Regions from separate parts of the Bacillus sp. GM2 genome, predicted to be linked through region 2. Evidence: riboswitches for the same ligand, from Rfam matches in the RefSeq annotation. Region 2 holds a riboswitch; each other region holds the start of a gene.
What was found. Region 2 has a riboswitch for S-adenosylmethionine ahead of metK (methionine adenosyltransferase). Riboswitches for the same ligand answer to the same signal wherever they lie in the genome.
Positions count from the first base shown of each region.

Region 1: it holds a riboswitch for S-adenosylmethionine, as region 2 does, so the genes downstream of both, ACVC9U_RS14255 (methionine ABC transporter ATP-binding protein) here and metK (methionine adenosyltransferase) in region 2, are expected to answer to the same signal.
Region 3: it holds a riboswitch for S-adenosylmethionine, as region 2 does, so the genes downstream of both, metN (methionine ABC transporter ATP-binding protein MetN) here and metK (methionine adenosyltransferase) in region 2, are expected to answer to the same signal.

Region 1 is NZ_JBRKSZ010000007.1:2,600,018-2,610,330, reverse strand. It holds gene ACVC9U_RS14300 (DHA2 family efflux MFS transporter permease subunit) at 1-675, shown strand, start outside; gene ACVC9U_RS14295 (NAD(P)H-dependent oxidoreductase) at 693-1,223, shown strand; gene ACVC9U_RS14290 (hypothetical protein) at 1,237-1,569, shown strand; gene ACVC9U_RS14285 (hypothetical protein) at 1,702-2,469, shown strand; gene ACVC9U_RS14280 (GntR family transcriptional regulator) at 2,473-2,853, shown strand; gene ACVC9U_RS14275 (ABC transporter ATP-binding protein) at 2,843-3,544, shown strand; gene ACVC9U_RS14270 (ABC transporter ATP-binding protein) at 3,564-4,487, shown strand; gene ACVC9U_RS14265 (ABC transporter permease) at 4,480-5,421, shown strand; gene cspB (cold shock-like protein CspB) at 5,540-5,740, opposite strand; SAM riboswitch class I at 6,044-6,157, shown strand; gene ACVC9U_RS14255 (methionine ABC transporter ATP-binding protein) at 6,258-7,259, shown strand; gene ACVC9U_RS14250 (methionine ABC transporter permease) at 7,262-7,912, shown strand; gene ACVC9U_RS14245 (MetQ/NlpA family ABC transporter substrate-binding protein) at 7,934-8,752, shown strand; gene ACVC9U_RS14240 (L-cystine transporter) at 8,876-10,264, shown strand; gene ACVC9U_RS14235 (hypothetical protein) at 10,310-10,313, opposite strand, start outside.
Region 2 is NZ_JBRKSZ010000007.1:462,039-472,351, reverse strand. It holds gene gltP (glutamate-aspartate/proton symporter GltP) at 1-381, shown strand, start outside; gene ACVC9U_RS03400 (tetraprenyl-beta-curcumene synthase family protein) at 422-1,501, opposite strand; gene ACVC9U_RS03395 (alpha/beta hydrolase) at 1,516-2,295, opposite strand; gene ACVC9U_RS03390 (gamma carbonic anhydrase) at 2,339-2,857, shown strand; gene ACVC9U_RS03385 (phosphatase PAP2 family protein) at 3,032-3,556, shown strand; gene ACVC9U_RS03380 (glycosyltransferase family 4 protein) at 3,615-4,751, shown strand; gene asnB (asparagine synthase (glutamine-hydrolyzing)) at 4,793-6,691, opposite strand; gene metK (methionine adenosyltransferase) at 6,836-8,038, opposite strand; SAM riboswitch class I at 8,430-8,567, opposite strand; gene pckA (phosphoenolpyruvate carboxykinase (ATP)) at 8,762-10,313, shown strand, end outside.
Region 3 is NZ_JBRKSZ010000007.1:183,387-193,699, forward strand. It holds gene gcvH (glycine cleavage system protein GcvH) at 1-180, shown strand, start outside; gene ACVC9U_RS01705 (YusG family protein) at 241-477, shown strand; gene ACVC9U_RS01710 (toprim domain-containing protein) at 539-883, shown strand; gene ACVC9U_RS01715 (thioredoxin family protein) at 909-1,217, shown strand; gene ACVC9U_RS01720 (SCP2 sterol-binding domain-containing protein) at 1,339-1,686, shown strand; SAM riboswitch class I at 1,870-1,977, shown strand; gene metN (methionine ABC transporter ATP-binding protein MetN) at 2,094-3,119, shown strand; gene ACVC9U_RS01730 (methionine ABC transporter permease) at 3,112-3,780, shown strand; gene metQ (methionine ABC transporter substrate-binding lipoprotein MetQ) at 3,794-4,624, shown strand; gene ACVC9U_RS01740 (carboxymuconolactone decarboxylase family protein) at 4,717-5,100, shown strand; gene ACVC9U_RS01745 (YuzK family famiily protein) at 5,244-5,390, shown strand; gene ACVC9U_RS01750 (cation diffusion facilitator family transporter) at 5,523-6,458, shown strand; gene sufC (Fe-S cluster assembly ATPase SufC) at 6,681-7,466, shown strand; gene sufD (Fe-S cluster assembly protein SufD) at 7,484-8,797, shown strand; gene sufS (cysteine desulfurase SufS) at 8,797-10,017, shown strand; gene sufU (Fe-S cluster assembly sulfur transfer protein SufU) at 10,007-10,313, shown strand, end outside.

The DNA.
Region 1 (10,313 bases), 2.1 Mb from region 2:
CCGGGCGCACTCGTCATGCTTGTGATGTCGCCGATCTCAGGAATTTTATTTGATAAAGTCGGCCCAAGACCGCTGGCGATTGTCGGATTATTGATCACTGTTGTGACGACCTACGAATTTACGACGCTTACGATCGATACACCGTATATGCACATCGTGTTAATCTATGCGATTCGGGCGTTTGGGATGTCCATGCTGATGATGCCGATCATGACTGCCGGCATGAACCAGCTTCCGCAGCATTTAAACAGCCACGGAACGGCGATGTCGAATACGCTTCGCCAAATCAGCGGTTCGATCGGAACGAGCTTGATCACGACGATTTATACAAATCGCACGACATTCCACTATGCATCAATGGCCGATCAGACAAATACGGCTGATCCGTCATTTATGAGCACATTGCAGTCAACCATTCAGTCAACGGCGCAATCGATGCATATATCTCTTGAACAAGCACAACAATATGTCGTGAAATATTTGACCGGACAGGCCCAGCTCAACTCGAATGTCATGGGCATCAATGACGCATTTATGTGGGCGGCCGGGTTCTGTGTCATCGGTCTCGTTCTCAGCCTGTTTTTGAGGGATGTCAGAAAAGACAAGCTGCGCAGGAAGAACAAGGCGGAGGAGCTGACATTGCTTCCGGCTCCTAAAGAAGCGAAAGAATCTTAAAATGAGGAGGTTCTGACATGAAAATTTATGTTGTGTACGACAGTGAAGGCGAGCATACGAAAAAGCTGGCTGAAGCCATTGCAGAAGGCGCAGGGGAACATGAGGCTGCAGACGTGCTGATCGATCATGTCAGCCAGGCGGATATCAGAAAGCTCGAAGAAATGGACGCTATCATCTGGGGCTGCCCTGGCCATTTCGGTACAATCAGCTCCGGCTTAAAAACTTGGATCGACAGGCTGGGCTACCTTTGGGCGGAAGGCAAGCTGATCAATAAGGTCGGCGCAGTCTTCTGCACAACAGCGACGACTCACGGCGGTCTTGAGGCGACAATGCTCAACTTAATAACACCGATGCTTCATCAAGGCATGATGGTCGTCGGCTTGCCTGGAAATGTACCTGAAAATGCTTTATACGGGTCTTATTACGGTGCAGGCATCACGTGTCCTGTCGACAGTGACGAACTGATCGGCGAAGAAGGCCTGGAGCTGGGCCGGGCTTTAGGCAGACGCGTCGCCCAAGTGACAGACCGCTTTACAGCAGGACAGTAAGGAGCGATTTGACATGACCATTATATTGACCATCATCGCTGCTGTCCTCGTCATTATCGGTCTGGTGGTATTTAATGTGCGGTCGGCGTCTTCGCAGCATAAACCCGAACATGAGGATAACGCGGCAGCTGAAGCTGACATTCCTCATGTTCAGGAAGAAGAAGCGCCTCAGCAAGTTGAAGCCGCTCAGCAAGATCCGTTCGAAATGAATGATCAAACCTATCGGGCGATTCTGCAAAAACTTCAACATCCAAAAGAGGAAAAAAACCATTCCGAGAAAACGGAAATGGACGATATGGATTACCGAAAAGCATTAAAATCCATGAAAAAGCGGGAACAGGATTAAAGGCAAATTCGCTGGGAAACAGCGGATTTGCTCTTTTTTTTGCATTTTTTTGTAATATTTGATTGCGATTTTCACTGTATCAGTGTACTATTGATATAGTACACTGATACAGTGACTAGAGGAGGATATGTTTTGCAGTCTTTCAGCGGTTTATTTAAAAAAGATTTTCTCATGGCAAGGTTTTGGTTTTTGGTTTGGATGCTGTGCATGATTTGTGCGATTATTGCAAGCTTTTGGTTTGCTCATTATACAGGCGAATCAATGGCTCTTTTTGGGGCGCTAGTGACCATTTTATTATTTCATAGCCTGTTTTGTCCTTTAATGATCCTTGCTCAGCTCCGTCTGGAAGGGAAGACGCAGCTTTGGTTATATAACCCGAACAACAGTGCGTTATTGCTGCTGTCAAAGCTTGCTTCAGCTGCCGTATACCAATTGATTTCCCACGCTGTTTTATTCATTTTCGGGCTGATTGTCAGAAGCGTTCTGCTCTCCAGCAGCGCCGGCCTGTTTTCCGTGTCAGATTTGCTTCTCGTCAATATCGCTGTCTTTTTAGGCTCCGTAATTTTTTCCACATGGGTGATGTTTCTGTGGACGATATATGAAGCGCTCAGAAAATATCCGGCTATCAAAAAAATCCGCTGGATCATTCCCTTGCTGATCTACAGTGCTTACGGATTAATCGAGGCGCTGTTCATCGAGAGCGGCTTATTCCAGGAATTGCAGAAATTGTGGAGCATTTCTTTAACAGCTGAATTCAAATTCCATTACGAACATTCAGGATGGACTGTTACATTTTCTCAAGTTGATTTGCCGGGTATTCTCCTGGTGTATTACACAGTCTTAGGCGTCTGTCTCTTCTATCTCTCCTGCAAATTACTGAACAGAAGAGTTGAGGTGTAAAAGATGGCAAATGAATTTTCTGCTTCAAAGCCGATCTATAGGCAAATAGCCGAACAGCTCTTTAAAAAAATGATCCGCGGAGAGATCAAGCCGGGAGAAAAATTACCTTCGGTCCGTGAGCTGGCTGTTCAGACGCAAGTAAATCCGAATACGATTCAAAGAACCTACAATGAAATGGAAAGGATGGGCGTGGTGGAGACCAGAAGGGGACAGGGCACCTTTGTTGTTGAACATACGGAAGTCATCGATGATTTAAAGCGGGAGATGAGATCGGAAGTTATCGGGCAATTTGTCCAGAGCATGGAAGAGCTTGGCTTGTCTAAACAAGACATGTTGTCAGAACTTGACCGTTTTCTTCAGAAAGGAGATCCAAATGAAGATTGAGCTGAAAAATGTCACGAAGAAGTATGGCAAAGAGTATGCGCTCAAAGAGGCCGATCTGTCTCTTTCTCCCGGGAAAATTTACGGGTTGACAGGACCGAACGGCAGCGGCAAATCTACGATCTTGAAGCTGATCACAGGGCTCTCGTTTCCGGATTCGGGCTCGGTGCTGATCGGAGGACGGCCGGCAGCCAGAAAGGAGACGAAGAACATCGCCTATTTAACAGAGCTTGATATGTTCTACGATCCATTTCGGGTCAAGGATATGATTCACTTTTATGAAACCCAGTTTTTCGATTTCCGTATAAATAAAGCGTGGGACCTGTTAAAGGACATGAAAATCGACGGGGATAAAAAAATCGGCAAGCTTTCCAAAGGCAACCGGGGCAGGCTGAAGCTCGCGCTCACATTGGCGCGCGATGCAGCGGTCGTGCTGCTTGATGAGCCGTTTTCCGGTCTTGATCCGATGGTGAGAGAATCGATCGTCAAAAGCCTTCTTACATATTTGGAGCTTGATAAGCAGACAATCGTCATCGCCACCCATGAGATTCATGAAATTGAACAAATTTTGGATGAGGTCGTCGTCGTCTTAAATGGCCGAATTGAAGAAAAAAAAGATGTCGAACAGCTGCGCGAGGAATCAGGAATGTCGCTTTTGGAATGGCTGAAACGGTTTATTGAAGAAAAAAATTGAAAAGGCTGGAGGAGAAACAGTGGAAACACTTTTGGAATTAAAAAATGTATCAAAAACGATCAGGGGGAAAAAGATCATCGACGGCTTGAGCTTTGACGTGCGGGCAGGCGAAATATTCGGCTTCCTGGGTCCGAACGGCGCCGGAAAAACGACGACGATCCGGATGATTGTCGGGCATATGAACATCACCGCCGGTGAAATCGCCGTGTGCGGCGTCAGCGTAAAAGAAAATTTTGAAAAGGCTGCACGGCATATCGGAGCGATCGTTGAAAATCCGGAACTGTATAAATTTTTAACGGGCTATCAAAACCTTCAGCAATACGCGCGCATGACGAAAGGCGTGACGAAACAGAAAATTGACGAAATCGTCGAGCTTGTCGGATTGAAAAACAGGATCAACGATAAGGTCAAAACGTATTCTTTAGGAATGAGACAAAGGCTTGGCCTAGCCCAAAGCCTTTTGCACGATCCGAAGCTCTTGATTCTCGATGAGCCGACGAACGGGCTTGATCCGGCCGGTATCCGGGAAATACGCGATCATTTAAGAAAGCTGACGAGAGAAAGAGGTATGGCGGTCATCGTTTCAAGCCACCTGCTTTCAGAAATGGAGCTGATGTGCGACAGGATCGCCATTATCCAGAACGGAAAGCTCCGGGATATTCAACATGTGCACGGACCCGCTCGGGATGAAAAGAAGCGCTATTATATTCAGGCGGATGACAATCAGGCTCTGATGCGGGAAGCGGCTGCCTTCAAAAAGATGAAGGTTGACGAAGCGGAAGGCGGGATAGAGCTCAGCCTTCAAAAGGATGAAGTGCCTGATTTGATCAAACACTTGTCAGACAGCGGTGTCCGCCTATATGAAGTGAAGGCTGTGAACAAATCGCTGGAAGACCGGTTCCTGGAAATCACCGCAGATAAGGAGGAAGCTCAGCATGTTTAATCTCATCGTAAATGAATGGATCAAAATTTTTAATCGAAAAGGCACATACGTCATGATCGCGATTTTGCTGTTATCTGCCATCGGGCTGGGCGTTCTCACAAAGACGATCGGGGAGACAGACCAAAACCCGGGCTGGAAAAAAGAATTGATGCAGGAAAATAAAGATATGAAAGAACTACTTAAAGGGGTCAATAATCCGGCACTTGAAAAAAGTTATGAACGGTCGATCGCCATTAATGAGTATCGAATCAAGCACGATTTGCCGGAAGACGGGGATTATACGGCCCTGTCGTTCATCAGCGATGCGAGCGGGATCATCTCCCTCGCCGGTCTGTTTGTGATCACAGTGGCTGCGGGAATCGTTGCGAATGAATTCAGCTGGGGAACGGTGAAGCTGCTTGTCATCAGGCCGATCAGCCGCTTTAAAATTTTGCTGGCAAAATATTTGACAGTTCTGCTTTTTGCATTGGCTTTGCTCTTCATTCTGTTTGCAAGCGCAGGAATAACAGGCCTAGCTTTATTCGGGGCAGGCGACGGCAGCCAGGTTCACTTGGTGTATGCCGGTGGAACAGTTGAAGAAAAAAGCCTGCTGTTGCACTTGGCCGGCAGCTATTTGCTGAATTCAATTTCGCTTTTGATGATGGCGACAATGGCCTTTATGATTTCAGCTGTTTTCAGAAACAGCTCGCTCGCCGTAGGTATTTCGATTTTCCTATTGGCTATGGGCGGAACGGTGACAAACCTGCTCGCGACGAAATTTGATTGGGTGAAATATATCTTATTTGCCAACACTGATCTCACTCAATACTTTGACGGATCTCCGCTTGTTTCAGATATGACGCTGGGATTCTCGATTGCGGTGCTCGCTGTCTATTTTATCGTTTTTCATGTGCTCGCTTTTGGTGCATTCACAAAAAGAGACATCGCTTCATAAGCGGTATTCACGAAAAAGCCTCACGCCGGTTTCCGGGCGTGAGGCTTTTTTAAATAAAATATAAAAAGACTGCTGACATTCGGTCAGCAGTCCTGTATGAAGATCAGCGGTTCACAGCTTACGCTTTTGTTACGTTAGCAGCTTGTGGTCCGCGGTTTCCTTCAACGATTTCGAAAGATACAGATTGGCCTTCTTCCAAAGTTTTGAAGCCTTCGCCTTGAATAGCAGAGAAATGAACGAATACATCGTCTTGTCCTTCAACTTCGATGAATCCGAAACCTTTTTCAGAGTTAAACCATTTTACTTTACCTTCTAGCATGAAATTTCCTCCTAAAGCGATAACGCTTAAATTCACTATTCTTGCTCTAAAACAAACTTCCAAGACGAAAACTCTTACAAAACTTTCTTCTTAAAGATAGTTCGAACAAAAATAATTACCTTTACTTTACCAGTGTTTAAGCGAAATTACAACTGCTAAACACAATTTTTTTAAAAAAAGTGAAATTTAATGATCAGGGTGAAAAATAAAGCATTGAAAAGAGAGTTTTTGAAATTTTCACGAATCTGATTGACAACATTTCAAAGAAGCTGTAAAGTTAGGTAAAACTTCATGCAACAACACTTCTTATTCAGAGAGGCGGAGGGAATTGGCCCTATGAAGCCTCGGCAGCGGGTTCTGCAAACAGCAGAATACTGTGCCACATCCAACAAGCCGTATGGGCTTGGAAGATAAGAAGAGAGCGGACCCACTCCATTTACTTCGTGTCGTCTAAGGCTTCTTCTTATTTTTTAAGAGGAAGCCTTTTTTGTTAGCCAAAAAGAGGAGGAAGATCATCATGATTACATTTGAAGGCGTTGAAAAGGTCTATGAAAGCGGCGGACAGAAGGTTCATGCGCTCAATGGAATCGACCTTCATGTGGATAAAGGGGAAATATACGGCGTCATCGGATTCAGCGGTGCAGGGAAAAGCACGCTGATCCGCTGTGTGAACTTCCTTGAAAAACCGACGGCCGGAAAGGTTTTCGTCGGCGGAAGAGACTTAATGTCCTTGTCGAAAGCTGAGATTCGCACTGTGAAAAGGAAGATCGGCATGGTGTTTCAGCATTTTAACCTGTTAAATTCAAAAACGATTTTCGCTAATGTCGCAGAGCCGCTCGCACTTGTCAAAACGCCGAAAGCCGAAATCAAGCAAAAAGTGACGGAGCTGCTCCGTTTTGTCGGACTTGAGGATAAAGCCCGCGATTATCCGGATCAGCTTTCGGGCGGCCAAAAGCAGCGCGTCGGGATTGCCCGGGCGCTGGCGACAAATCCGGAGGTTCTGCTCTGCGATGAAGCGACATCCGCGCTTGATCCGCAGACGACCGGCGATATTTTGAAGCTGCTGAAGCGCGTCAACGAACAATATAACATCACGATACTGTTAATCACCCATGAAATGAATGTGGCAAAAGAAATCTGCGACAAAGTCGCGGTCATTGAAAAAGGAAGGATCATTGAATCAGGCAGTGTGTTTGACGTATTTTCCGCGCCGGAAACCGAAACGGCGAAAAGCTTTGTCAAATCAGCCATCGACCACGAGATACCTGAATCGATTCAAAAATTAAATGTGAAGCACCTCTACCAGCTTCAATTTGTCGGCGAATCTTCCGGGAAGCCATTTCTTTCGCAAGTGGCAAAGCGGTTTGACGTAGAAGTCAACATTCTGCACGGAACGATTACAGAGCTTCAGGGAATTCCGTTTGGCAGCATGACGGTTGAACTGCAGGGGGAAGACGGTGAAATCGGGCGGGCGCTCGAATATATACGCAGAGAAAACATTCGCATCAGGGAGGTATAAGCATGCTTGTTACATATGACCAAATCATTGACGCACTGGTTCAGACGATTCAAATGACGGTTTTTTCTCTTTTATTTTCAAGCGTGATCGGCATTCCGCTCGGCATTTTGCTGGTTGTCACAAGAAAGGGGCATCTGCTTGAAAATCCGGCAGTTTTTACGGTTGTCAATATGATCATTAACATTTTCCGGTCCGTTCCGTTTATCATTTTGATGGTTGCTTTAATTCCGGTGACAAGGCTGATTGTGGGGACGTCCATCGGCACATCGGCAGCGATTGTTCCCCTGACTTTTTATGCCGGGCCTTACATCGCAAGGCTCGTCGAGAACTCTCTGCTTGAAGTCGACCCGGGAGTTATTGAAGCCGCTGAAGCAATGGGAGCGACTCCGCGGCAGATCATCTTCAGGTTTCTGATTCCGGAAGCGCTCGGCTCACTTGTGCTGAGTTTTACGGTGGCAACGGTCGGATTGGTCGGAGCGTCGGCGATGGCTGGTGCGATAGGCGCCGGCGGTCTGGGGGATTTGGCGATCACATACGGCTATCAAAGATTTGACACGATGACGATGATCATCACGGTTGCAATTCTCGTCATCGTTGTGCAGGGATTGCAGACATCCGGAAACGTTCTGTCAAAAAAATTGAGAAGAAGATAAACAAAGAGGGAGACGGCTATGATGAAAAAATTTGCATTTGTTGTGATCTTATTGCTGCTTGCGGGAGTGATCGCGGGGTGTGCGGCAGACTCTGATGCGAAAACGATTAATATCGGCATCAGCGGAACGGATACAAGAATCTGGGACTTTGTGAAGAAAAAAGCCGAGAAAGAAGGCTTAAAGCTTGAAATCGTCAAATACTCCGATTATGTTCAGCCGAACCAGGCTTTGGCGGGCGGTGACATAGACGCCAACGCTTTTCAGACGATATCTTACTTTAATGCATTCAAAAAGGAACGCAATCTTAAACTATCGCCGATCGGCACAACGATCATCGCTCCGATGGGCATTTATTCCGAGAAGTATGATTCGCCTGACGATATACCAAACGGCGCGGAAATCGCTGTTCCGAGCGAAGCGACGAACATGGGCAGAGCCTTGCTTCTGCTGGAGTCCGCCGGCCTTCTTCAATTAAAGGACGGATTTGACGGAAACGGAACGCTTGATGCGATTAAAGAAAATCCGAAAAAACTCAAAATCACAACGGTGGCCGCAGAGCAAACACCGCGCGTACTTCCCGATGTCGCTGCATCTGTTATCAACAACGGCATAGCGGTTGACGCCGGCTTCCACCCTGTCAAAGATTCGATTAAACTGGAAGACGAAACAGCGACACCGTACATCAACATTATTGCGGCCAGAACAGAAGACCGGGACCGCGAAGATTTGAAAAAGATCGTCGAGCTGTACCAAGCAGACGATACCGCTGAATTGATCAAAAAAGAGTTTGACGGTGCACAGCTGCCGACTTTTGTTCCACTGAAAGACATCGGCGAATAAAATATCAGTCGCGCAATTGATTCCCGGGTCATATATTGAAATGCGTCGATAATTCCTACTTGACCAATCAGGTTTGTTGTACTATAGTTTTTAAATGTAAAAAATTCTGGGGGTGCTTTTGTTATCATGACATTATTTGTTGTTATTAATATTATCGTCATGCTCGGCCTGATGGCGCTCCTTTATATGATGCAAAAAAAGCATGTTTCTTTTTCTAAGCGGGTATTTACCGCTCTGGGAATCGGCATTGTTTTTGGATTCGCTTTGCATTTTATATATGGTTCGTCTTCAGAAACGATTACGCAGACATCTGATTGGTTTAATATTGCAGGCGGCGGCTATGTGAAGCTTTTGCAGATGATCGTTATGCCGCTTGTATTCATCTCGATTTTGGGCGCTTTTACAAAGCTTAAACTGACGCACAATATCGGAAAAATCAGCGGACTGATCATCGGGCTCTTGATCGCGACGACAGCTGTCGCTGCTGCGGTGGGAATCGCGTCCGCGCTTGCTTTCGACCTGCAGGCTGTCCATGTGGATCAAGGCCAGGCGGAGTCAATGAGAGGGGCGGAACTCGAACAGAAATCGCAGGACATGGAAGCCAAAACGCTTCCGCAGCAAATTGTCGAGCTTCTTCCGGGGAATCCGTTTTTAGATTTTACGGGAGCAAGACCGACATCAACGATCGCCGTTGTTATTTTTGCGGCTTTCCTTGGGATCGCTTATCTCGGGGTCAATCGAAAACAGCCTGAACAAGCTGAGCTTTTCAAAAAGATGGTTGATGCCGTGTATGCGATCATTATGCGTGTAGTGACATTGATTCTAAGGCTGACGCCTTACGGTGTATTGGCGATCATGACAAAAACGATTGCAACGAGCGACCTCGACAGCATTGCCAAGCTCGGCAAATTTGTCATCGCTTCATATGCGGCGCTGATCGTCATGTTCATCATTCACCTGCTGCTCATTACATTCAGCGGTTTAAATCCTGTCACATACTTGAAAAAGGCGTTTCCGGTCCTTGTATTCGCGTTCACATCAAGATCAAGCGCAGGCGCTTTGCCGCTGAACATTAAAACGCAGCGAAGCCTTGGTGTTCCTGAAGGCATTGCTAACTTTGCCGGATCCTTCGGACTGTCCATCGGACAAAACGGATGTGCCGGAATTTACCCTGCAATGCTCGCGATCATGATTGCGCCGACTGTCGGACAAAATCCGCTTGAGCCGTCATTTTTGTTCACGGTTATCGCTGTTGTTGCGATCAGCTCTTTTGGAGTGGCAGGCGTCGGCGGAGGTGCGACATTTGCAGCGCTTCTCGTCCTTTCGGCGTTAAATATGCCCGTAGCGCTTGCCGGACTGCTGATTTCGGTTGAGCCGCTCATCGACATGGGGCGTACGGCTCTTAATGTCAGCGGCAGCATGACGTCAGGACTTGTCACGAGCAAAGTAACAAATGAACTTGAAAAAAACACGTACGAAGACCGTACAAATATCATTGAAGCAGAAGTGTAAAAGAAGAACGGCCCGCACAGCTTGATCGCTCGTGCGGGCCGTTTTTTAT
Region 2 (10,313 bases):
TCAGGCTTATCTCTAAATTGTGACGGCTCCAGCCTATATTTATCGGTCGCCTGTATCTTTTTGGCGCAGGCTTTCAATATAGACATGAGCATTTCACAGCAATTGCTCATGATGCTCGTGCTAGTGATGACAAGCAAAGGGATCGCCGCCGTGCCATCTGGTTCGCTCGTCGTCCTTCTGGCTACCGCCAACGCAGTCGGCCTTCCCGCTGAAGGAGTCGCGATTATCGCGGGAGTGGACCGCGTGATGGACATGGCGCGAACAGGCGTGAACGTGCCGGGTCATGCTGTCGCCTGCATCGTTGTTTCAAAATGGGAAAAAAGCTTCCGGTATAATAAGCGTTTTGTACTTGAAAAACAATACCGGACGGAAAGCTTGTAAACGGCAAAAGCTCAAGCCGATGAACGGTTTGAGCTTTTCTTTACGAGCTTTTCATCCACGGCATTTTTTGAATTTTGCGGTATGCCCTGCCGTTGATATAGAAGAAGTAGGAAGTTTTTCCGCTCGCTTTAATGAGGCGCTTCGCCAGCCGGCCGATTTCCTTTTGACCCGCGACCTTATCGTCTGATAAATAAACCCCCAGAAGACCTCTGTTGATCAAACGGTGAAAGTTTTCGTGCGGAATCCCGCGCAGATGTTCATCCGCCATTTCGATGAAATATTCGAGCCTATCCATCATATCTGAATGCGATGGGTAATACGTGCAGAAATTCAAATCTCCGCCAATTAAGTCTTCCTCCTGGTCAATTAAATAATCGAGCAGGATATGCAGTCCCTGTATGTACGGAAAATAGCTGTCGCGGATCTTTCCGGCCATCGATTCAGTAAAATCGGGACGGACGGAATACGATACGAGGCAGAAGATGCCGAGCGTTGAACCCGCACAGGCTGAAAACTCGTACCATTCCATTTTCGGCAAGGCCGATTTATATTTCTCAAACCAAGCTTCGAGCCGGGGAACGCGCTCATGCTCCACGACGTGTTTATGAACTTGCAGATCGCAATAGTAGCTGCAAAGCTCAAGCAGATGCTGCTTGATCAGATCATAGTTCTCAATTTCCGCAAGCACGCCTTGGCACGTTTTCACCAAGTCGTGCAAATAGCCCTGATCATCCTGGTCTTCCCTGAACTGGTAATAGTTCTTTAATTCAGCCCCGACGGTCAGCGCGTCTTTCATCGACTGATGAAGCATGGAAAAATCATCCGGGTCAAGCGAGGTGCTCCGGTCGCATAGATTGTCGAGATAGTCACTTATCGTCTGATACGCCGTAATAAACCGGATCGACTTGTCGATTTTGTCGCCTGAAAGGAGGGCCATAATGCCGCCGCCTTCACAGTGAAAGGTTTTATCCCTGATGCTGGCTTTCGCCTGCGTTTTCAGCTCGGGATTTTGAATCGTTTCAGCTTTTCGTTTCCACTTGTCCAATTCCTGATGAACAAGAGGAAAAACCTCTCTGTATACTTTAGCCATTAATCCAAAAGGATGCTCCGGTACTGCCAAAGAATGCACCTCCATTATGTCATATACTGTTCCGCAAACGCTCTGGCCGCTTTAAAAACGTCTTCCCGCTCAGGCTCATTAAAAATTTCGTGGTATAAGCCCTCCCATTCCCTGTACGTCTTATTGTAAGAAGCAAGCTCGTTAAACCACTTGACGACCATTTTTTTGTCAACAAGCCAGTCTGTGCCCGCCTGCATGACAAAGAGCGGGATGTTGAGAAAGGCGTCCGTCGGCTCCATCGCGCTTTTCAACGCTTTTAACATTTCTTGATACCATCTGACAGAAACTTTTGTGATATATAATGAATCGTTGATGTCCATTTCGATGACTTCTTTGTTTCTCGTCGCTTTATCAGGCGTGATCCCGGATTCAAACCGCATGGACGGAGCCAAAACGTTGAGCCCTTTGGAAAGCCAGTCCAAAAATTTGTTCGGCTTTAATTGCAGCCCGAGACAAGGGGATGATAAAATGAGACCGGCAATGCCGCTTTGCTGCTGCTTAAACCACTCGATCGCGATCAGGCCGCCCATGCTGTGCCCGAGCATAAATACAGGCAGTTCAAATGCTTTCGCCCTGGCGACCCATTTGTCTACTTCATCAATATATTCTTGAAACGAGCGTATATGTCCTCTTTCTCTTGTCGAAGTTCCCTGTCCGGGCAAATCCCCCATCACGACATTAAACCCGGATGAACGCCACATTTCGGACAGCCATTTATACCGCCCGTGATGCTCACATGCACCGTGAATGATGACGATTGAAGCAACAGGTCTTTCCGCTTCGATGCACCACATGCTGACCACCTCACACAATTTTATAAATGAAAGGATGAAACCTATGATCTACCCTTATAAAAAAACGGAACCCGTTATTCATGAAACGGCGTTTATCGCCGACAACGCGGTCATCACCGGAGATGTAACAATCGGAGAGCAATCAAGCATCTGGTTCTCTTCGGTTATCCGCGGCGATGTCGCCCCGGTCAGGATCGGAAAAGGCGTGAACATTCAAGACCTTTCCTGCCTGCACCAAAGCCCTGAGCGCCCTCTCGTGATTGAAGACGGTGTGACGGTAGGCCATCAGGTTACACTGCACAGCTCCGTGATACGAAAGCATGCCCTTATCGGAATGGGGTCGGTTCTTCTTGATGAAGCGGAAGTCGGGGAAGGCGCTTTTATCGGGGCAGGCAGTCTTGTCCCGCCTGGCAAAAAGATCCCGGCCGGGCACCTCGCCTTCGGCAGGCCCGCTAAAGTCATCCGCCCGTTAACCGACAAAGATAAACAGGAAATGGAAAGAATTCGCAAAGAATATATTGAAAAAGGACAATACTACAAATCCTTGCAAAAAAAAGATTAGCTTTGCTACAACTTTACCATTTTTCCACCGATAATTTAAGCAAAAACCTTTTCGGCCGCACGCGTCTGCGGCTTTTTTCTTTTCCGAAATCTTTACAAATACTTATCATTTGCTAAACATTCATTTTTTACAATAAACATGAAGCAGCCATTCATGTAAAGGGGGTTATGACTTTTGAATAAACTGATGGTCGGCATCTACAACTTTGAATGCCGGATTTTCCTCGGTATGAACAGCTTATTTCATCAAAAAACACTAAACCGTTACTTTCGTTCCTCAACACATTTGGGAGGGGCTTTCTGCACGATTTCCGCCTGCCTGGCTCTCTTGCTGTTCGGATCCGGAAGTGTTCGTACAGCGGGGATCGCCAGCGCCCTTGCGCTTTTGGTCAGCCACCTTCAAGTCATGCTGATCAAAAAGCTGTATCCGAGAAAGCGGCCGTATTTAACGCTAAAGGAAACACAGGTTTTGCAAAATCCGCTCAAGGATCATTCTTTTCCATCCGGCCATACGACCGCGGCATTTTCCGTCATTACACCGCTAATGATATTCTTTCCGATACTCGCGCTTTTATTAATTCCGGTAGGCATCAGTGTGGGACTCTCCAGAATTTATCTCGGTCTTCATTATCCTTCGGATGTTCTGGCAGGCACGGCCCTCGGGATTTCAGTCGGAACTTTGTCGGCGATGGTCTTCTAAGCCGGCCGTTTCTTCCAAAGCGTCACTGATTTTCACATCACCAACAGGAGGGGACACGATGAAAATTGCGATATTTACGGACACTTTTACACCGGATGTGAACGGCTGCGCCAGAACGCTGAAAAGGTATACGGATTATCTTGAAAAAAACGGGATACCCTATAAAGTATTTGCGCCGGAAAGCACGCATGAAACACAATTTTCGAGCCGCATCAGCCGGTTTACGAGCATGCCGTTCTTCTTATACCCCGAGTGCAGAATCGCTCTTCCTAATCTCATCAAAATGAAATCAGAACTCCGCGAATTCCACCCCGATCTCATTCACATTGCGACTCCTTTTAATATCGGCCTGGCGGGGCTCAAGCTTGCGAAGAAATGGAACATCCCCATCGTAGGCTCTTACCATACCGATTTTGACCAGTACCTTTCATATTATGATCTTCAAATGTTTTCCAAACTATTATGGAAATATATGCACTGGTTTCATAAAGATTTTCGAAAAGTTTTCGTCCCTTCGCGCGAAACGTTTATGCAGCTCAAAGCCAAACAATTCAGGAACCTCTCCATCTGGAAGCGCGGCGTGGACTGCTCGCTGTTCAGTCCGGCGTATCAAACCGAACACATCCGCAAGCGATACGGCATAAAGGAAACCTATATCCTCAGCTATGTCGGAAGGCTTGCACCTGAAAAAGACTTGGAGACGCTGCTCAAGATCGCAAATCACCCCGCTTTGAAAGATGACATCCACTGGCTGATCGCCGGAGACGGTCCATTAAAAAAAGAGCTTGAGAAGCAAGCTCCTCTCAACATGACTTTTGCCGGCTATGTCAAAGGAGAAGAGCTGGCAAGCATTTATGCGAGCTCAGATTTCTTCGTCTTTCCTTCTCCGACGGAAACCTTCGGAAATTCCGCGCTTGAAGCGCTCGCCTGCGGGACGCCTGTTATCAGGGCAGATTCCGGCGGCCTGAAAGACTTTATACAAAATGGAAGAAACGGTCTACTTTCCGAACCTGGAAATCCGGATGCATTCACCGAAAATATATTGCGCGTCCTCTCCAACGTGCCGTTAAAAAAACGGATGTCATACGATGCGAGAAGCTATGCCCTTACCCAGTCGTGGGACGTGATTTTTGACAATCTCCTCTCCGAATGTGAACATGTGCTTGCAGATTTATCAGCTGAAAAACCGGCATAAAAAAAGAAGGTTTTCGATTAACGAAAACCTTCTTTTTTGGCTTAAACGATAATGACCTCTTTTGGCTGATGGTTCAGTTCTTCCGGTACAAAGCGCTTTTCAACAAAAATGCTGTGCCAGATCATAAAGATGAGAACCGTCCAGATTTTGCGGCTGTTATCCGCTTTGTTGGCGCAGTGGTCTTCAAGAAGCTGAAGCACGTAATCTTTATGGATATATGCGTCTGTCTCGCTCTCTTTAATGATGTTCACGGCCCAGTCATGCATTTCGTTTTTCAGCCAGTGGCGGATCGGCACAGGGAACCCTAGCTTTTTGCGGTTTAAGACATGATCTGGAACGATGCCTTCCGCCGCTTTTCTAAGCAGATATTTTGTCGTGCCGTTTTTCGTTTTCAGCTCTTCCGGAATTTTGGAAGCCGCTTCAAATACGACTTTGTCCAAAAACGGAACTCGGAGTTCCAGTGAATTGGCCATCGTCATTTTGTCAGCCTTCAGCAAAATGTCACCGCGCAGCCATGTGTGGATATCGACATACTGCATTTTGTTGATTTCGCTGTAGGACTTGCTTTCTTCAAAATATGGCTTTGTCACGTCACAGTAAGAGAGGTTGCTGTCATACTGGCGAAGAAGTTTTGATTTCATGCCTTCTTCAAAAATCTTTGCGTTGCCGATATATCTCTCTTCAAGAGGTGTACAGCCCCTCATTAAAAAGCTTTTCCCTTTCATTCCTTCCGGCATCGCTGAAGCTACGTGCAGAAGCATCTTTTTCAGCGGGGACGGAATTCGCTCAAACGGCTTTAATGAAAGCGGCTCTCGGTAAATATTGTAACCGCCGAACAGCTCATCTGCTCCTTCTCCGGACAAAACAACCGTAACTTGCTTCTTCGCTTCCTTCGCGACAAAATACAAAGGAATCGCAGCAGGGTCTGCCAGCGGATCATCCAGATGCCAGACGATCTTTGGAAGCTCGTTCATATATTCCTCAGGGGAAATGATCGCGCTGAAGTTTTCCACGCCGACCCTTTCAGCGGTTTCTTTCGCAACGTCAACTTCGCTGAAGCCTTCATGTTCAAAGCCGACAGAAAACGTTTTTAAGTTGGGATGGAATTGCTTCGCCACCGACACGATAAAAGAAGAGTCGATGCCTCCGGAAAGGAAGGAACCTACAGGCACATCGCTTCGCATATGGACTTTTACGGAATCAAAGATCGCGTCTCTTACTTCCTGAACAAGCTTGTCTTCTTCGGTCTGAACAGGCTTGAATTGAACTTTCCAGTATGTTTTAAATTGAATATCCTCGCCCGGGCGGACAGTAAACTGATGGCCCGGTTCTACTTTTTGCACCTTTTTGTCAAGCGTCTCAGGCTCCGGTACAAATTGGAATGACGTATACTGCTGAAGCGCTTTTTCATTCAATTCCAAATCGGCATCAACAGCCATCAGGCTCTTTCTTTCTGACGCAAAATAAACATGGCCGTCCGTTTTCGTAAAATAGAGCGGCTTAATGCCGAACGGATCGCGCGCTCCGTATAGGAGCTGTTCTTTTTTATCCCAGATTAAAAAAGCAAACATTCCGCGCAGCTTGGAAGCGGCTTCCTGTTTGTAGTGGCGGTAAGTCGCAAGCAAAACTTCCGTATCTGAATCGGTTTTGAACTCGTATCCTTTTGAAATAAGTTCGTCTTTCAGTTCTATATAGTTATAGATTTCTCCATTAAAAATAATCCAATAGGAATCATCTTCATAAGACAGAGGCTGTCCTCCGTTTTCCACATCGATGATGCTGAGTCTTCTAAATCCGAAGCCTACATGCTCATCATGATAGTACCCATCATCGTCCGGACCGCGGTGTACAATCATTTCATTCATTTGTTTAATCAGTTCTTCCTGGGCTGCTGTCTCGGATGATGGGCGATGATTGAATACCCCTACAAATCCACACATAGTATTGCCTCCGATTTTTTAAATTTCGTGCAGAAATCAAAGTCTGCTTCTTGATTAGACAAGTGTTTAAAGAAAAACGTTTCACATCCGCCCGCTTTTTGCCATCGAAAAACAAAGCCGCTTATGAAAGCGGCTATGCGGTTGTTATTCTCCTAATGCATCTTTCTTCAACTGATCTGCTTTGTCTGTGCGCTCCCAAGGCAGATCGAGGTCGAGGCGGCCGAAATGTCCGTAAGCTGCCGTTTGTTTGTAAATCGGACGGCGAAGATCGAGCATTTTAATAATGCCGGCAGGTCTTAGATCAAAGTTTTTGCGAACCACTTCGATCAATGTTTCTTCACTCGCTTTGCCTGTACCGAATGTATCGATTGAAATGGACACCGGCTGAGCGACACCGATCGCGTAGGCAAGCTGTACTTCACAGGAATCAGCAAGGCCTGCGGCGACGATATTTTTCGCTACATATCTCGCTGCATAAGCTGCAGATCTGTCAACCTTTGTCGCATCCTTGCCGGAAAACGCTCCGCCTCCGTGACGGGCATAGCCGCCATAGGTGTCAACGATGATTTTGCGCCCTGTTAAACCGGCATCCCCCTGCGGTCCGCCGATAACAAAACGGCCCGTAGGATTAATGAAGTATTTCGTGTTTTCATCGATCAGCTCTTTTGGAACTACCGGATTGATGACGTGCTCTTTCAGATTGCGCTGGATTTGTTCAAGCGAAATCTCAGGATGATGCTGAGTCGAAATGACGATTGTATCGATGCGAATCGGCTTGTTGTTCTCATCATACTCAACGGTTACCTGTGTCTTTCCGTCCGGACGCAGATACGGCAGAATTTCCTCTTTGCGGACTTCTGTCAAACGGCGAGACAATTTATGGGCAAGCGAAATCGGCAGCGGCATAAGTTCCTTTGTTTCGTTGCAGGCAAAACCGAACATTAAACCTTGGTCTCCGGCTCCGATCGCTTCAATTTCAGCGTCGCTCATTGCTCCTTCACGCGCTTCAAGCGCCTGGTCGACTCCCATTGCAATGTCTGGAGACTGTTCATCTATAGACGTTAAGACCGCGCAAGTTTCGGCATCAAAACCGTATTTTGCACGTGTGTAGCCAATTTCTTTAATCGTTTCGCGGACTGTTTTCGGAATATCGACGTATGTGGACGTCGTGATTTCACCGCTTACCAGCACCAATCCGGTTGTCACAGATGTTTCACAGGCAACGCGGGCATTCGGATCTTTCTTTAAAATTTCGTCTAATATACTATCCGAAATCTGGTCGCAAATTTTGTCCGGATGTCCCTCCGTAACTGACTCTGATGTAAATAACCGACGGTTTTTGCTCATTTATGTTTCCTCCTGTATATGAAGATCAGCCGTGATCTTAAGTATGATACGGAACTCGTCCCTCTTGATTATATGACGATACTCGGGCTTCATACGCTCTCGTTTTGAAACAATTTCCATTATGCTATTCTTGACGAGATTCTGAGTCGAAATTCCCCTTAGCAGAATTTTTCCTGACTGGTTGCCCGGCTAGACCTTTCACGTCCTGTGAAAAACGCCCAGTACCTTCCTCCTGCTTGATACTCGGCTAAAACCTTTCACGTCCTGTGAAAAACGCCCAGTACCTTCCTCCTGAAGGTAGTTTTTTTAGCAATTTTTGGATCTCGATTTATGCAATAAAAAAACCTTTTCCTATTCGGTGAGGAAAGGGTCTGGTATTGCGTGCCTTTCACTCTTATCGCTCAAGGTATTGAACACCTTGCATCAGGTTAGCACCGTAGTTGTCTCAGAAACTGTTTTTTTCCATTAATAAGAGAAACCGGTTGCTGGGTTTCATTGGGCCTGTCCCTCCACCAGCTCGGGATAAGAGTATCCGCTCAATGAAATATCTTATCTTAAAATGGCTTGTTATGTCAATATCGGCCGAAATAAATTTGAACTTGTCCTACGAGAAAAAACCCGAACGAAAAATGAAGAAACGGTATAGACTATAAGAGTAAATGTGTTATACTAATTCTACATTAATGTTATACACATTAAAAAACACGCAAAGGAAGGTTTTTTATGAATTCTGTAGATTTAACAACTGACTTACAAACGCTATTAACGGGCGAAAACGTTCAGATGAACTTATCCGTTCCCCATTTGGTTGAAAAGATCCTTGAGCGCAAAGAAGGAGTCTTGACATCTTCCGGAGCCGTGCGGGCAACAACCGGTACATACACCGGCCGCTCGCCAAAAGACAAATTCATTGTGGAAGAAGCGAGCACAAAGGACAAAATCGATTGGGGCGCAGTAAACCAGCCGATTTCAGAAGCCGCCTTTGACCGGCTGTACGCAAAAGTGCTCGGCTATTTAAAGGAACGCGATGAATTGTATGTATTTGAAGGGTTTGCAGGAGCAGACGAAAAATACCGGCTTCCGATTACTGTTGTCAACGAGTTCGCCTGGCACAACCTGTTTGCAAGACAGTTGTTCATCAGACCTGAAGAACATGATAAAAAACCTGAAGAACAGCCGTTTACGATTCTTTCAGCTCCGCATTTCAAAGCCGATCCGCTCGTTGACGGAACCAGATCTGAAACGTTTATCATCGTGTCGTTTGAGAAGCGGACGATCTTAATCGGAGGCACCGAATATGCCGGAGAGATGAAAAAATCGATTTTTTCTATTATGAATTTTCTTCTGCCTGAACAAAACATTCTACCGATGCACTGTTCGGCAAACATTGGCGAGGAAGGCGGAACTGCTCTCTTCTTCGGATTGTCAGGTACAGGCAAAACGACGCTTTCCGCCGATCCGAAGCGGAAGCTGATCGGCGACGACGAACACGGCTGGTCCAGCACAGGCGTTTTCAACATTGAAGGAGGCTGCTACGCCAAATGCATTAACTTAAGCGAAGAAAAAGAACCGCAGATTTACAATGCGATCCGCTTCGGTTCCGTTCTCGAAAATGTCGTGGTTGACAGCAAAACCGGAGAGCCGGACTATTCCGACTCATTCTACACGGAAAACACGAGAGCGGCTTACCCGATTGACGCGATTGACAACATCGTCAAGCCGAGCATCGCAGCGCACCCGCAGACCATCGTATTTTTGACCGCAGATGCTTTCGGCGTGCTTCCTCCGATCAGCAAGTTAACGAAAGAACAAGCCATGTATCATTTCCTGAGCGGATATACAAGCAAGCTCGCCGGCACCGAACGCGGGATCACCACTCCTGAAGCCACATTCTCGACCTGCTTCGGTTCACCGTTCCTCCCGCTTCCGGCACATGTGTACGCTGAAATGCTCGGAAGAAAAATCGATGAGCACGGGGTCGGCGTCTTTCTCGTCAATACAGGCTGGACCGGCGGCGGATACGGAACCGGGGAAAGAATGAGCCTCGCATATACGAGAGCGATGGTTCAGGCCGCAATAGAAGGAGAACTGGATAAAGCCGAAATGAGGACTGACCGCATTTTCGGACTTCATTCACCTGTCCACGTTCCGGGTGTGCCTGATCAAGTGCTTGACCCGGCCAAAACTTGGACAGATGAAAACGAATACGAGGAAAAAGCGATCCACCTGGCGAAAGCATTCAAACAGAATTTCAAAAAGTTCTCCAATACGGAAA
Region 3 (10,313 bases), 280 kb from region 2:
TATGCCCCGATCAACGGAAAAGTGGTCGAAGTGAACGAAGATCTGGAAGACAGCCCTGAATTCGTCAACGAGTCTCCGTATGAAAAGGCATGGATGATTATCGTCGAGCCGTCAGATGCTTCTGAAATCGAAAATCTGATGACAGCCGAGCAATATGAGGACATGATAAAAGAAGACTAAGGATTATTCAGGATAGCCATGTGTCGTTTGGATACTCTATATCAAGAGGGGGTGTCCAAATTGACGCTGAAAAAAGAACGTATTGATATTACAGAACATGTGGAAAGCCGATTGAAAAACGGCGGAATGCAGCTGTACCATGAGAATGAGCTGATCGGCCGAATGACCGGCAAGGATCAATACGAGTTGAAATCTGGATATTCATTCCAAGACGAAAGATTTTACAAAACGGCGGATACCGTAAGCGGTCCGGATGCTAAATATGTAGACTGTGATGACCACCAAGGCTGGTGTTAATCGAGTCAGGCGGTGAATATTCACTGCCTTTTTTTACAAGTAAATCATTAAAGGTGATCATATGCCGGAAAATGAAAAAGTCATGATCGTCGAAGGGAAATCAGATAAGCAAAAAGTGAAGCATGTCATCGAAGAGCCCGTGGACATCATTTGCACAAACGGAACGATCAGCCAGGCAAAACTCGATGAATTCGCCGAGACGCTGTTTGATAAAGACGTTTATATCCTGGTGGATGCCGATGAATCAGGGGAAAAGCTCCGCCGTCAGCTGATGAGGGAGCTCCCCCAAGCTTCGCATCTATACATCGATAGGGTATACAAAGAAGTCGCTTCCGCCCCGAGTCAGCATGTTGCAGAAGTATTATTTCGTTCAAACATCCGGGTACATACAAAATATTTATTATAAAACGTATTGAGGTGCGGTTTAACAGATGCAAGAACTTCAAGAAAAAGAGCTGACACGGCTTGAACATGAGACCTGTCTTCTATATGTATACACGCCGTTCTGCGGAACGTGTCAGCTGGCCGGAAGAATGCTGGAGGTCGTTGATGAAATGATGAAGGACATTCCTTTTTATAAAAACAATCTCAATTACTCCCCGTCATTTGCCAAACAGCAGGAAATAGAAAGCGTCCCGTGTTTTATCCTTTACAAAAAAGGGCGAGTCGTCAAAAAAGAATACGCTTTTCACTCCGTTTCCTACTTATATGATACGATTAAACAAAATGTTGTGGATTAAGGGCGGTTTTGACATATTTCTCGGGAAATAACCAGCAAAAACTTGTCGAGCAATTCCTAAAGGAACTCCTGCAGCAGACAGAGAATCTGTAAGTATGACCAATTTACAGGAGGTTATACAGTTGGAGAAAATGGGATTGATAGAAAGAGAGGGCAAGGCTCTTTTTTTAAAACCTCTATTATCTACAACGGCTTTGCTGATTACGTTTCAAGGAGAGAAAGAAGCTTTTACGTTAGCAATCAACGAAAAAGGGGAAATGGAAAAATATTCTCCTGTAGAAAAAGCTCATTTGACCTTTTTTGGAGAGCAAAGCGAGATTATTGACCTTCTTCATGGCGACATTTCATTGCAGCATCTCGTACAGCGCGGCACTGTTAAAGTAAAAGGCTCTTTTAGAGCTTTATTGAAGCTTGAAGCGATTTTATGGCTGACGGACGGCTTCTTTAAAAACAGCGATCTTTATTCATAGACTTTTTAAAAATTCAAAAAATCGGCACATTCCGTGTATTAGTCAGACAGGGACGGGCGTTTACGCTCGTCTCTTTTCGCCGTAGGACGATTGTCTTACGAAAAATAGTTGACAACTATTTTTTCGCATGATATCCTACTTTAAGAATTCCGATCATAATAATCAAAAAATAAATATATGTTTCTCTTATCCAGAGAGGTGGAGGGAAGTGCCCTATGAAACCCGGCAACCATCAACACGTGTTGAAATGGTGCCAATTCACGCGAAGCGTTATGCTTTGAAAGATGAGAGAAAGGCCCAGACTTTTCCAAAGCCTTTCTGCTCATGTGTGCAGAAAGGCTTTTTTCGTTGATTGATCAGGAATTTAGACAACTATGAGAATTGAGCAAGAAAGCAGGTGATGGCTTTTGATAAATCTTCAAAATGTTTCAAAGATTTATCGGTCAAAGCATGGAGATGTCAATGCTGTCCAAGATGTCACCCTTACGATTAAAAAAGGTGAAATCTTCGGAATTATTGGATATAGCGGAGCCGGAAAAAGCTCCTTGATCCGTCTCTTGAACGGACTTGAACAGCCGACTTCAGGCACGGTTGAAGTAGCCGGCAGAAAAATCAGCGAGATCAAAGGGAAGAAGCTGAGGAAAGCAAGGCAGGAAATCAGCGTGATTTTCCAGCATTTCAACCTGTTATGGTCGAGAACGGTGCGCGACAATATTGCGTTTCCGCTGGAGATCGCCGGTGTCAGCAAAGCAAAACGTCTGGAAAGAGTCGCTGAACTGATTAAGCTTGTCGGTCTTGAAGGCAAGGAAAACGCCTACCCTTCACAGCTGAGCGGAGGCCAAAAGCAGCGCGTCGGCATCGCACGGGCGCTCGCAAACAATCCGAAAGTTCTGTTATGCGATGAAGCGACATCAGCGCTTGATCCGCAGACGACTGATTCGATTCTGGGTCTTCTGTCCGATATCAATGAAAGGCTCGGACTGACCATTGTCCTGATCACTCATGAAATGCATGTCATCAGGAAAATCTGCCACAGAGTGGCCGTCATGGAAAACGGAAAGGTCGTAGAAGAAGGCGATGTACTGAACGTCTTCATCAAGCCGAAGGAAGAAATGACAAAGCGCTTTGTTCAGCAGGTAACAGAACCGGTGGAAACAAAGGAAACGCTGAAGCATTTCCTCGAAGAAACGACATCCGGGCGGACGATCAAGCTCACTTTCGTCGGCGAAGCGGCCGAATCGCCGCTGATCACGCAGATCATTCGGAAGTTCGATGTTGAAGTCAACATCCTTCAAGGCAAAATCTCGCAGACTCAGGACGGTGCATACGGTTCATTGTTCATACATGTCGACGGACGTGAAAACGAGGTCAATGACGTGGTCGATTTCATCAAGAGCCGCCAGGTAGAAGCAGAGGTGATCACGAATGTTTGAAAAACTGTTTCCAAACGTAGATATGGAGCAGCTGTGGGAAGCAACGTATGAAACGATATATATGACAGGAATTTCCCTATTGTTTGCTTTTATCATCGGAGTGATTCTCGGTATGCTGCTGTATTTGACTTCAAAAGGAAACATTTGGCAGAATCGGGTCGTGAACGGTGTCATCTCGGCAATCGTCAATGTGTTCAGGTCTATTCCTTTTATCATATTGATTATTTTGCTGCTCGGTTTCACAAAGTTTTTAATGAACACGATCCTGGGACCGAATGCCGCACTTCCGGCTTTGATTATCGCATCCGCTCCCTTCTATGCCCGCCTGGTTGAAATCGCTTTGCGCGAAGTTGATAAGGGCGTGATTGAAGCGGCGAAATCGATGGGAGCCAAAACATCGACGATCATATTTAAAGTGCTCCTGCCCGAATCGATGCCGGCCTTGATCTCTGGCATTACGGTTACGGCGATTGCACTGATCGGTTCGACGGCGATGGCCGGAGCAATCGGGTCAGGCGGACTCGGGAACCTTGCCTATGTAAACGGTTTTCAGATGAACAATCCCGATATTATACTGATCGCCACTATTTTCATCTTAGCTATTGTGTTCATCATCCAGTTTATCGGGGATTTTATAACAAATAAATTAGACAAACGTTAGGGAGGACATCAACATGAAAAAAGGTTTATTAACAGCTTTATTCATCATTTTTGCAGGCGTTTTGGCCGCTTGCGGATCTTCCAGCAGCGAAGGGGATAAAGACAGCAAAGTCATCACAGTCGGAGCGACGCCGACGCCTCACGCTGAAATCCTTGAAGAAGCAAAGCCGCTTTTGAAAGAAAAAGGCTATGAGCTTAAAATCAAAAATTTCACGGACTACAAACTGATCAACAAAGCGCTTGCAACGAAAGATCTCGATGCGAACTATTTCCAGCACGTCCCGTATCTTGAACAGGAAATGAAAGAAAATAAAGATTATGATCTTGTTAACGTCGGCGCGGTACACCTTGAGCCATTCGGCATTTACTCTAAAAAGTATAAATCTTTAAAAGACCTTCCTGACGGTGCAAAAATTATTATGAGCAACAACGCAGCTGAACAGGGCCGCATGCTTGCAATGCTTGAAAATGCCGGACTGATCAAGCTGAAATCAGGCATTGAAAAAGTGGATGCGACAGTAAAAGACATTGCAGAAAACAAGAAAAACCTCAAAATCAAAAATGATGTGGCGCCTGAAATGACAGCAAAAGCATACGAAGCCAATGAAGCTGACGCAGTGTTCATCAATGTGAACTACGCGATCCAAAACAAGCTGAATCCGAAAACTGATTCAATCGAACTTGAGTCTCCAAAAGACAATCCTTACGCTAACATCATCGCCGTCCGAAAAGGCGACGAAGATTCTGACAAAGTGAAAGCTCTGATGGACGTATTGCGCTCTGATGACATCAAAAAGTTCATCGACAAAAAATATGAAGGCTCTGTCATTTCTGTTTCTGAGTAAATGAAAGAACACCCCGGTTTCAAAGAAAACCGGGGTTTTTTCGCGTATTTTTTGAAAAGAGGCTCATAATAAAAAAAGACTACCAACTGAAAATGGAGGAACAAAACGTGAATCAGCATGAATCAGAAAGCATTATCGAATCTGCACTGCATGAATATAAAGCAGGGATCGGCATCTTTTCCGAAAAAATGCCCGGAATTGCCGCCAAATACAACGAATTTACCGAGGAATGCTTTAAAAAAGGCGCGCTCAGCGAAAAGGATAAGCAGCTGATCGCACTGGGCATCAGTGTGAATACTCAGGATGAATATTGCATTATTTATCATATCAAGGGCTGCCTGGATTGCGGAGCGTCGGAGGAAGAAATTCTTGAAGCAGTCGGCGTAACTGCGGCATTTGGCGGAGGCGCGGCCATGAGCCAAGCTGTCACACTCGTTCTGCAGGCGATGGAAGAATTCCAGCAAATGAAGCATTGATTTTTCGTCCGTGAAAGCATATTGAAAGCACACACATTTTTGCAGAGTTTGTATATAACTGGTACTATGTAAGAAAATCTCTGAAAGGATGATTCATTATTTGTTCAAGCCAAGATCAGCTTGACCTTGAATTCACGGCCGAAATGGAAAAAGCGATGCACAAGTCGCATGGAATGGGGTACGAAGAGTACAGCAGAAGCCATGTGAACCGGCTTGAAGTTGAGAAAAGACGTGAAAAGCAGTATCAAAAAAGCAAGCAGATCGTATCAGACTTACCCATGATCGGATAAAACGCGAGGGGGGCGGATGTGTCGATCCGTCCTTCTCCATGTTCTTAAAAGCCGCTTGACCATAATTAAAGGAAAAGGTAAAATTTAAATATGAATACATGATCATATACTGATTTAAGAGGGGGATTTAAAATGGCTCATTCTCACGGACATACAGGTCACAGCCACCATGGCAGCCGATCAGCAAATCAAAAAGCGCTGTTCATCAGCTTCGGTTTGATTTTTACTTTTATGATAATTGAAGTGATAGGCGGGATATTGACGAACAGCCTCGCTTTGTTGTCAGATGCGGGACATATGCTCAGCGACGCTGCAGCGCTTGGATTCAGCCTCTTGGCGTTTAAAATTGGGGAAAAGGCTGCAACTGCGAGCAAAACATTCGGCTACAGGCGCTTTGAAATTTTGGCTGCGTTTATCAATGGGATCACCTTGCTTTTGATTTCACTTTATATTTTTTGGGAAGCGTACAACCGCTTTTTCAGCCCGCCGGAAGTCGCCGGCAGTGGCATGCTCGCAATTGCAACGGTTGGTCTGTTCATCAACATTGCTGCAGCCTGGATATTAATGAAAGGCGACACAAGCGGGAATTTAAACATGCGGAGCGCTTTATTGCACGTCATCGGCGATATGCTGGGATCTTTCGGCGCGATTATCGCAGGCCTCCTCATGATTTTCTTCAATTGGAATATCGCCGATCCAATCGCAAGCACCGCCGTCGCGGCTTTGGTTCTTGTTAGCGGGTGGCGGGTGACGAAAGACTCGGTGCACATATTAATGGAAGGAAAACCGAAAGACATTGATGCGGAAGCGCTTAAAAACGGCTTGCTTTCCATTCCGTCAGTAAAGGAGGTTCACGATCTCCACATTTGGTCGATCTCATCTGATATGCCGTCATTAAGCTGCCATATCGTGGCAGACGAAAACAGTGACAGGGATAGAATCTTAAAACAAGTATCAAAATATCTAAGGAAAGAATGCAACGTGGAGCATGTGACGGTCCAAATAGAAGGGGAGCGCTGTTCCCGTCATGAATCGTGCAGCCTGGGATCAAATCGTTCCCGCTCGTAATTCGCGCTGTTTGTCGATAGCTTGTTGATTGCAAGGTGCGCATCTCTCGTCCGGGAAGTTTTCTTACCCCAATCTCTTTAAGAACAAAACGTTTTTTGTTAAACTTGAGAACATGTACACGAAAAGATAGGAAGACTATTGTTGTATTCACTTTTCATTTGTTATAAAATTAGAATGAGAATAAATTGAGAATGATGATTATATATATTGGAGGTATATTTCATGGCTGCTTCGACATTAACAATCAAAGATCTTCACGTTGAGATTGAAGGAAAAGAGATTTTAAAAGGTGTAAACCTTGAAATAAAAGGCGGGGAATTCCACGCTGTAATGGGACCGAACGGAACGGGTAAATCAACTTTATCCGCGGCGATTATGGGTCATCCTAAATACGAAGTAACAAAAGGAAGCATCACGCTTGACGGCAAGGACGTTCTGGAAATGGAAGTGGACGAGCGCGCTCAGGCCGGCCTGTTTTTGGCTATGCAGTATCCGAGTGAAATCAGCGGTGTTACAAACGCCGATTTTCTCCGTTCAGCGATCAACGCGCGCAGAGAAGAAGGCGACGAGATTTCTTTAATGAAATTCATCCGCAAAATGGACGAAAACATGGAATTTCTTGAAATGGACCCTGATATGGCGCAGCGCTACCTGAACGAAGGTTTCTCAGGCGGTGAGAAAAAACGCAACGAAATTCTTCAGCTGATGATGATCGAACCGAAAATCGCGATTCTTGACGAAATCGATTCAGGTTTGGATATCGACGCCCTTAAAGTCGTTTCAAAAGGAATCAACAAAATGCGCGGCGAGGACTTCGGCTGCCTGATCATCACGCACTATCAGCGCCTCTTGAACTACATTACGCCTGACCACGTGCACGTCATGATGCAGGGCCGCGTTGTGAAATCCGGCGGACCTGAGCTGGCGCAGCGCCTTGAGGCTGAAGGATATGACTGGATTAAGCATGAGCTTGGAATCGAAGACGAAACTGTCGGTCAAGAAGCGTAAGCGTTAGGGGGATAAACATGACATTGGAAACAAAACTATCTGTAGATCGGGAATATGTCAAAAGCTTCTCTGAGAAGCACCAGGAACCGGCATGGCTGCAAGATCTACGCTTAGAAGCGCTTGAAAAAGCCGAAGATCTGCCGCTGCCGAAACCTGATAAAACGAAAATTACAAATTGGAATTTTACACGGTTTGATAAGCATACTGTAGAAAATAAACCGCTTGATTCTTTGGATGATCTTTCAGATGAGGTCAAATCGCTGATCGATCTTGGAAATGAAGACAAAACGCTTTATGTCCAAAGAGACCAGACGCCGGCTTACCTTTCTCTTTCAAAGGAGCTGCAGGATAAAGGCGTCATCTTTACAGATATTCATACTGCGTTCCGCGAACACGGCGAGCTAGTCAAAAAATACTTTATGAAAGACGGCGTTAAAGTCGATGAGCATAAATTAACGGCATTGCATGCAGCCCTCCTGAACGGCGGAGCCTTCCTTTACGTTCCGAAAAACGTCGAACTGGAAGCGCCTGTGCAAGCTGTTTATGTCCATGAAAGCAATGATACAACGCTTTTCAACCATGTACTTGTTGTTGCTGATGACAACAGTGCAGTCACATATGTAGAAAACTACATCAGCACTGTGAACCCTAAGGAAGCGGTCTTTAACATCGTGTCAGAAGTGATCACAGGCGCGAATGCCCGCGTGCAATACGGTGCGGTCGACAACCTTTCCGCAGGGGTGACGGCTTATGTCAGCCGCCGCGGAACTGCACTCGGACGCGACAGCAAAATTGAATGGGCGCTCGGTTTGATGAATGACGGAGACACCGTTTCTGAAAACACGACAAATCTGCATGGAGACGGCACATTCGGCGATACGAAAACGGTTGTCGTCGGCAGAGGAGAACAGACTCAAAACTTTACAACGCAAATCATTCATCACGGAAAGCATTCAGAAGGCTATATTTTAAAACACGGCGTTATGAAAGATTCCGCATCTTCGATCTTCAACGGTATCGGAAAAATCGAGCACGGCGCGTCAAAATCAAATGCAGAGCAGGAGTCACGCGTTCTTATGCTGAGTGAAAAAGCGCGCGGCGACGCAAACCCGATCCTATTAATCGATGAAGACGATGTAACGGCAGGACACGCTGCATCTGTCGGCCGCGTCGATCCGGTTCAGCTCTACTATTTGATGAGCCGCGGAATTCCTAAAGAAGAAGCAGAGCGCCTCGTCATTTACGGCTTCCTCGCACCGGTTGTCAATGAACTTCCGATTGAAGGCGTGAAGAAGCAGCTGGTCTCTGTGATTGAAAGGAAAGTAAAATAATGAATGCTAAAGATATTCGCGAACAGTTTCCGATTCTCAGCCAACAGGTCAACGGACACGATCTCGTTTATTTGGACAGCGCGGCCACCTCGCAAAAGCCGCGCGTCGTCATTGAGACGCTTGATGAGTATTACAACTCTTACAATTCCAATGTCCATCGCGGCGTCCATACATTAGGAACGAAAGCAACGGATGGATATGAAGGAGCACGTGAGAAGGTCAGGAAGTTTATAAACGCGAAATCGATGCAGGAAATTATTTTTACAAGGGGTACGACAACGGCCCTGAACACGATTGCGCTCAGCTATGCCCGCGCAAACCTCAAGCCCGGTGATGAAATCGTCATTACACCGATGGAGCACCATGCGAATATTATTCCGTGGCAGCAGGCTGTCAAAGCAACCGGCGCCACGCTGAAGTACATTCCGCTTCAGGAAGACGGAACCATTTCCTTGGACGATGTCAGGGAAACGGTGACGGAAAATACAAAAATCGTCTCGGCTGCGCATGTTTCAAACGTTCTCGGTACAATCAACCCGATTAAGGAAATAGCCAAAATCGCGCATGACAACGGCGCGGTTATGGTCGTAGACGGTGCGCAAAGCACGCCTCACATGAAAATTGACGTCCAGGATTTGGACTGCGATTTCTACACGTTTTCAGCCCACAAAATGTGTGGTCCGACCGGGATCGGGGTATTGTATGGAAAAAGAGCATTGCTTGAAAACATGGAACCCGCAGAATTCGGCGGAGAAATGATCGATTTTGTCGGTCTTTACGAATCGACTTGGAAGGAGCTGCCTTGGAAATTCGAAGCCGGCACACCGATCATTGCCGGCGCGATCGGATTGGGAGCGGCGATTGACTTCCTTGAAGACATCGGACTTGATGAAATATTAGCGCATGAACACCGTTTGGCGGCATACGCGCTGGAGCGCTTTAAAGAGCTTGAAGGCGCTGTTGTCTATGGTCCGGCCGAACGTGCAGGACTCGTGACGTTCAACCTTGAAGACGTTCATCCGCACGATGTGGCAACCGTGCTGGATGCAGAAGGGGTCGCCGTCAGAGCCGGCCATCACTGCGCGCAGCCTTTAATGAAATGGCTGAACGTCTCCGCCACTGCAAGAGCGAGCTTTTATCTGTATAATACGGAAGAAGACATCGACAAACTGATTGAAGCTCTTCAGAAGACAAAGGAGTATTTCACAAATGTCTTTTAATGTGAACTTGGATACACTGTATCGCCAGGTGATTATGGATCACTATAAAAACCCGAGAAATAAAGGGGTTTTGAATGACAGCATCGTCGTTGACATGAACAACCCGACATGCGGTGACCGGATCAGGCTGACGATGAAGATAACGGACGGTAAAGTAGAAGATGCAAAATTTGAAGGCGAAGGATGCTCAATCTCAATGGCTTCTGCGTCTATGATGACACAGGCGATCAAAGGGAAAGACGTGGAGACCGCCCTTCAAATGTCACGGATCTTTTCAGATATGATGCAGGGCAAAG